Geminicoccus roseus DSM 18922: one gene and its partner. The main gene of each other region encodes a partner of the protein of the gene in region 2 in a complex. Links are inferred from orthologs where the notes say so. Each region holds a gene or a part of one and is shown on either strand. Other genes may lie near its edges. The genes, in order: dhaK and dhaL.

Region 1 (3,312 bases), 1.3 Mb from region 2 along the record:
TTCGCTACCGGATGATCCGCACCCGCGAGAACGCCGAGAGCATCGCCCTTTATGGCGGCGAGCCGCAGGAGCGCTCCAAGCTGCGCGAGGCGTTCGGGCGGATCTACGAGACCTGGTGGCAGTACATGACCCTGTACAAGCGCCTGACCTGGCTGACCGTGTTCTACGCCCAGGTCGCCAGCATCTTCCCGCTGGTCATGCAGGCGCCGCGCTACTTCAGCGGCGAGATCGCGTTCGGCGTGCTCACCCAGACCGCCGGCGCCTTCGCCCAGGTCCAGGGCAGCCTGTCCTGGTTCGTCGACAATTTCGACGTCCTGGCCGACTGGAAGGCGGTGGTCGACCGGCTCACCGGCTTTGGCGAGACCATGGAGGAGGCGCGTGCGCAGCAGAAGGATGGCGGGCTGGTCGTGCAGCCGCATGACGGCAGGGATCTGCGGATCGACGGGGTCGAGGTCCGCCTGCCCAATGGCGCACCCTTGCTGCACGGCGTCGACCTGACCATCCCGCCGGGCTCCCGCCTGGTCCTGCAGGGCCCCTCGGGCAGCGGCAAGACCACCCTGTTCCGGGTGCTGGCCGGACTCTGGCCGTTCGGCAGCGGGCAGATCCGCACGCCCGGCGGGGCCGAGGTCCTGTTCGTGCCGCAAAAGCCCTACATGCCGGTGGGCTCGCTGCGCGAGGCGCTGCTCTATCCCAGGACCACCGAGCTCGGCGACGACGAGGCCCTGCGCGAGGCGCTGACCCTGTGCCGGCTGGAGCACCTGACCACCAGGCTGGACGAATCGGCCAACTGGTCGATGAGCCTGTCGCCCGGCGAGCAGCAGCGCCTGGCCTTCGCCCGCGCCCTCCTGCTCGCACCCGACTGGCTGTTCCTGGACGAGGCGACCTCGGCGCTGGATCCTGCCACCGAGGAGCGGATGTACCGCACGGTCATCGAGCGGCTGCCGCACGCCTCGATCATCTCGATCGCCCACCGTCCGTCCGTGACCGGCTTCCACCGGGGCCGCCTGGTGATCGACAAGGAGGCCGGGACGGTCGCCGAGAAGCCGCTCGATCCATCCGAGGGAGGAACCACGTGAAGAAGTTCATCAACGACGTCGACAACATCCTGGTGGAAAGCCTGGCCGGCTTCGGCCGGGCCCATGCGGACCTGGTCGAGGTCTCGCTGGACCCGATGTTCGTCCGCCGCCGCGAGCCGACCCGGCCGGGCAAGGTCGCGCTGATCTCCGGCGGCGGCTCCGGCCACGAGCCGCTCCATGCCGGCTTTGTCGGCCACGGCATGCTGGACGCCGCCTGCCCCGGCCATGTCTTCACCTCGCCCACGCCCGACCAGATGATCGCCGCGGCCGCCGCCGTCAGCGGTGGGGCCGGCACGCTGTGGATCGTGAAGAACTATGCCGGCGACGTGATGAACTTCGAGATGGCCGCCGAGATGGCCGAGGGCGAGAGCGCCAGCGTACTGGTGGTCGACGACGTCGCAGTGGAAGATTCCAGCTTCACGACCGGCCGGCGCGGCGTGGCCGGCACGATGATCGTCGAGAAGATCACCGGCGCCGCCGCCGAGGCCGGCGCGGACTTGTCGGCGCTGAAGGCGCTGGGCGACGACGTGGTCGCGCGCACCCGCTCGATGGGCGTGGCGTTCACCTCATGCCTGGTCCCGGCCGCCGGCTCCCCGACCTTCACCCTCGAGCATGACGAGATGGAGATGGGGGTCGGCATCCATGGCGAGCCGGGGCGGCGCCGGGAGAAGCTGGCGCCCGCCCGCGCCATCGCGGAGCAGATGACCGGCGCCATCCTGCAGGACCTCGCCCCCGCCAAGGGCCAGGAGGTGCTGCTGCACGTGAACGGCTTTGGCGGCACGCCGCTGATGGAGCTCTACCTGATGTTCGAGCAGGCGAGCGCGATCCTGGCCGACCGCGGCCTGAAGGTGGCCCGCTCGCTGGTCGGCAACTACACCACCTCGCTGGAGATGGCAGGCTGCTCGGTGACGGTCACCGCTCTCGATGCGCGCCTGACGGAGCTATGGGACGCGCCGGTTCACACCCCGGCCCTGCGCGCCGGGCGCTGACGACGATCGGTCACGGCGAGGGCAGCAGCCCCTCGCCGTCGCCGAGTTCGCATGGATAGTCGATCGTCAGCAGGACCAGGAGGATGGTGCTGGTGGTGAGCTGCTGCAGGGCATCGCGCGCCCGTGGCTTGCGGCGAAGCTCGGCGATGTGCTCGAGCAGCCTGGGCGCCACCGTGCCGGGCTGGAGATCCTCCTCCGCCGACGGGCAGTACAGGGGCGTGCCCTGCTCGGCCATCATCGTGTTGGTCATCGACAGGGCATCGAGCGCGCCGCCCAGATAGAAGGTCGCGACTGCCTTCTCCTGCTCGGTGCCCCCCAGGAGGCGCTCGATCTCCGCCGCATCAATCGTGCTGTACTGGGCGGCTTTGGCCGGTCCGAGCGATGCCAGGGCGAGCAGAAGGGCGCCAAGGGCAAGTCTCATCGACGAATTCCAGGCGGTGGTTCACGGACGATGCGCATGAAGCGCGCGAAGATCTCCAGGTCGGCCGTCAGCGCGGACGCCACGTAGCGCAGCTGGTTGGTCGACTTGGCGAGGGAGTGCAGATAGCGCGGGTCGCGCCGGCCCATCATGATGATCTCGGAATCGAGGCTCATCAGCGTGATCGGCTTCATCGACTCGATCATGTTCAGGCCGATGCCCAGGCGCATGCCCTGCATGCTCACCGCGATGGGGGCTATCTCGTAGGAGGTATCGAAGCTCTCGGCCGCGGCCTCGGCATCGCCTTTGGCGAGATGGGCGGCAGTCAGGTAGAGCCAGGTGATCCCGCTGAACGGCGAGCGGTTCAGGGAGTCTTCCAGATAGGTAGCAGCGCGGGCATAGCGGTCGGATGTCTCGGCCTCGGTATCGCCCGGGCGCGCGACCAGGTCGGCAAGCCCGCAATAGCGCAGGGAGTCCGCGGTCCGCGAAATATCGAGGGTCGCCTCGCACACCGCGTCGAGACGGCGCGATGCCTGCGGCGTAAGCGTTCCGCCGGCGCTCAGCAGCGTGAGCGGGGCCGGCCCGCCGACGCGCTCAATCGTCGCGGCGAACTCCCGGCCCGCAAAGGCCAGGGCAACAAGGAACAGGGCGCAAATGAATACGCGCCCGCCCAAAGTGACGATTCGTCCCCGGGGTCGAGCGCGCATCATCAAGATCCAATGATCGTGAGGTCGATTAGCTCGTGGTGACCGGGCTGACCGTTCCGATCGGCTGGTTGGTGATCGGGTTGATGAACGGATTGCCACCCGGACCGGTCAGACCGACCGGG
Region 2 (3,023 bases):
AGAGCCGCATGACCCGCCAGACCTGGTATCACGTCGCCACGGCCGCGATCCTGCTGGGCGTCGTGATGATGTGCCAGCCCTTCTCCGAGCTGCTGTACAGCTCCGGCTTTCCGGTCATCCTGGCCGGCGTGATCCTGTTCATCGTGCTGGATCACCTCTCGCCGCCCAAGCCCACCTCCGACCCGAATTCCTGAGGCCTCCATGTCCAAGATCCAGAAGATCATCAACGACCCCGAAAACATCGTTGCCGAGGTGCTCGACGGGCTGGTGCTGGCGTCGCATGGCAGGCTGCGCAAGCTCGACGACGTGCCCGTCCTGATCCGGTCCGAGATCGAGGAGGGCAAGGTGGCGCTCCTGGTCGGTGGCGGGTCCGGCCACGAGCCGATGTACTCCGCCTATGTCGGCAAGGGGCTGGCCGATGTCAGCGTGGCCGGCAACATCTTCGCCTCGCCGCCACCGAACTTCATCCACGAAGCCACCAAGGCCGCCGACCGTGGCAAGGGGGTCCTCTATCTCTACGGCAACTATGCCGGGGACGTGCTGAACTTCGACATGGCCGCGGAGATGGCGGCCGAGGACGGGATCGAGGTGCGGACCGTCCTGGTCACCGACGATGTGGCCACGCCGGACCTCGAGGGGCGGCGCGGCATCGGCGGTGCCTTCTACATGGTCAAGATCGCCGGTGCGGCCTGCGCCGAGGCGAAGACCCTGGAGGAAGCCGAGGCGGTGGTGCGCAAGGCCCAGGCCAACGTCCGCACGATCGGGGTCGCGGTACGGGCAGGCTCGCTGCCCGAGACCGGCGAGCCGACCTTCGAGCTGGGAGAGGGCGAGATCGAGATCGGCCTGGGCGTTCACGGCGAGGCCGGGGTGGAGCGCTCGGACCTGATGCCCGCCGACGAACTGACCACCAAGATGATCGACCGGCTGGTGCGCGACCTGCCATTCCAGAAGGGCGACCGGGTCGCCATGCTGCTCAACAACCTGGGCGCCACCACCCAGATGGAGCTTCTGATCGTCAACCGCAGGGCTCGCGCCCTCCTGGCCGGGTACGGGATCGAGGTGGCGCGCACCGACATGGGCGCGTACTTCACGTCCCAGGAGATGGCCGGCTTCTCGATTACCCTGGTCCGTCTCGACGACGAGCTGGAGCGCCTGATCGAGGCGCCCTGCCAGTCGCTTCCGTTCACCCAGCACTGAGGTTCCCGATGTCCGACCGCCTCACCGTCGACCAGACCAAGGCCGCGCTCCTGGCCGCCGCCGACGCCATCATCGCCAGCACCGAGCGCCTGACCAAGGCCGACCAGGCGATCGGCGACGGCGACCATGGCCTCGGCATGGCGCGGGGCTTCAAGGCGGCCAAGGAGGCGCTCGACAAGAAGCCTGCCGCTACGGTGGGCGACCTATTCAAGACGGTCGGCATGGCGATCGTCAGCACCAGCGGCGGCGCCTCCGGCGCGGTGTTCGGCACCTTCTTCACCGGGGCCGGCAAGGTGCTGCCGGAGGACGGGCTGGATGCCCCGGCCTATGCCACGGCGCTGGAAGAGGGACAGAAGGCGGTCCAGGCGCGCGGCAAGGCCGAGCCCGGTCACAAGACCATGCTCGACGCGCTGGCGCCGGCGGCCCAGGCAGCGCGCTCCTATGCCGAAGCCGGCCTTCCCGCAGCCGCCCGGGCAGCTGCCAAGGCCGCCGAGGAAGGAGTGGAGAAGACCAAGGACATGGTGGCCCAGTTCGGCCGGGCGCGGACCCTGGGCGAGCGTGCCCTGGGCCATCCCGATCCCGGCGCGATCTCGGTCAGCATCATCCTGGACGCGTTCGCGACCGCCACCGAGGCATAGGTCGGACCTGACGGGACCACCGCCGGAAGCCTGCATTGGCGGTTGACTTCGAGTGCGCTCGAACTCGTATGAGCCTGATCGTCCATGACGTCGAAGGCAGGCGATGAGGATCGGTGAGCTGGCACGGAGGAGCGGCCTCAGCGCCCATACGATCCGCTACTATGAGCGGATCGGGCTGTTGCCGTTCGCCGTGCGCACGCAGGCGAAGCAACGGGACTATGACCCCTCCATCCTGGTATGGATCGAGTTCCTGGGCCGCCTCAAGACCACCGGCATGCCGATCCGCGAGATGCTGCACTACGCACGTCTGCGTATGGCGGGCGCCGGAACCGCAAGCGAGCGCCAGGCCATCCTGCGGGCGCATCGCGAGCGGGTGCGTGCCCACGTGGCCGAGCAGCAGGCCTGCCTTCGCGTCCTCGACAGCAAGATCGCCAGTTACGGCGGTCTGGATGCGGAGGAGATCGACGATGCAGAGCAACCAGGTGGACGACCGCTACACGCGCGGCGCGCGGGCGCTGGCTGAGATCGACGGGAAGGCCGGCGAGCGGGTGATCGAGGCGCTGGCCGAAATTGCGCCCGATTTCGCGAAGATGCTCATCGAGTTCCCGTTCGGGGACGTCTACACGCGGCCGGGCCTCGACCTGCGCAGCCGCGAGATTGCCACCATCGCGGCATTGACCGCGATGGGCACAGCAACCCCGCAGTTGAAGGTGCATATCGAAGCCGGGCTGAACGTTGGTCTCACCCGTGACGAGATCACCGAGACCATCATCCAGATGGCAGTCTATGCCGGCTTCCCGGCAGCGCTCAACGGGCTGTTCGCCGCCAAGGAGGTGTTCGCGGCGCGGGAGTGACTTTGGCGTGCGCAGCTGGGTTCTGCCCGGCTGCGCCGCCTCATTTCAGGACTCCGGCCGCTGGATGGTCACGGCCGCTGCTTCACTCAGGATGACTTCGACCTGATCGCCCTTCTTCAGGCTGCCAGCCAAGGCTCGCATCTCGGGCCGCTGGATCTCGGCGGTACGCTGCATACCGTTCGGGCCGGTGAAGGTGACGATGTGGGTCGACGGGTCGTAGTCCTCGACGGTGACGGTCGTGGTGACGGTGCTGCCGGCAGCGACACCCGGCTTCCCTCCCTCGGGGGCTGCCATCACGCCCTCGTCCAGGACAGCCGTGGGCACAGCGTCGCTG

What was found.
Region 1: the proteins of dhaL (region 2) and dhaK are in contact, whole or in part, in a crystal structure (PDB 3PNL), measured with the Escherichia coli proteins. The link is inferred for Geminicoccus roseus DSM 18922 from one-to-one orthologs.

What each region holds. Positions count from the first base shown.
Region 1 is NZ_KE386572.1:1,889,686-1,892,997, reverse strand. Bases 70-3,068 are described here. They hold dhaK (dihydroxyacetone kinase subunit DhaK), read left to right. Parts: upstream 70-1,072; coding sequence 1,073-2,065; downstream 2,066-3,068. Other genes in these bases: GEMRO_RS0110000 (hypothetical protein), read right to left, coding at 2,483-3,068; GEMRO_RS0110005 (hypothetical protein), read right to left, coding at 2,076-2,486; GEMRO_RS0110015 (ABC transporter ATP-binding protein/permease), read left to right, coding at 70-1,076. Outside these bases: more of GEMRO_RS0110015, read left to right, coding at 1-69; more of GEMRO_RS0110000, read right to left, coding at 3,069-3,196; GEMRO_RS0109995 (hypothetical protein), read right to left, coding at 3,219-3,312. UniProt on the Escherichia coli protein: Dihydroxyacetone binding subunit of the dihydroxyacetone kinase, which is responsible for the phosphoenolpyruvate (PEP)-dependent phosphorylation of dihydroxyacetone via a phosphoryl group transfer from DhaL-ATP.
Region 2 is NZ_KE386572.1:574,736-577,758, reverse strand. Bases 311-3,020 are described here. They hold dhaL (dihydroxyacetone kinase subunit DhaL), read left to right. Parts: upstream 311-1,205; coding sequence 1,206-1,835; downstream 1,836-3,020. Other genes in these bases: GEMRO_RS0104085 (hypothetical protein), read right to left, coding at 2,735-3,020; GEMRO_RS0104090 (carboxymuconolactone decarboxylase family protein), read left to right, coding at 2,303-2,689; GEMRO_RS0104095 (MerR family transcriptional regulator), read left to right, coding at 1,939-2,358; GEMRO_RS0104105 (dihydroxyacetone kinase subunit DhaK), read left to right, coding at 311-1,197. In the rest of the region: GEMRO_RS27460 (ABC transporter ATP-binding protein), read left to right, coding at 1-12; GEMRO_RS27455 (hypothetical protein), read left to right, coding at 9-194; more of GEMRO_RS0104105, read left to right, coding at 202-310; more of GEMRO_RS0104085, read right to left, coding at 3,021-3,023. UniProt on the Escherichia coli protein: ADP-binding subunit of the dihydroxyacetone kinase, which is responsible for the phosphoenolpyruvate (PEP)-dependent phosphorylation of dihydroxyacetone.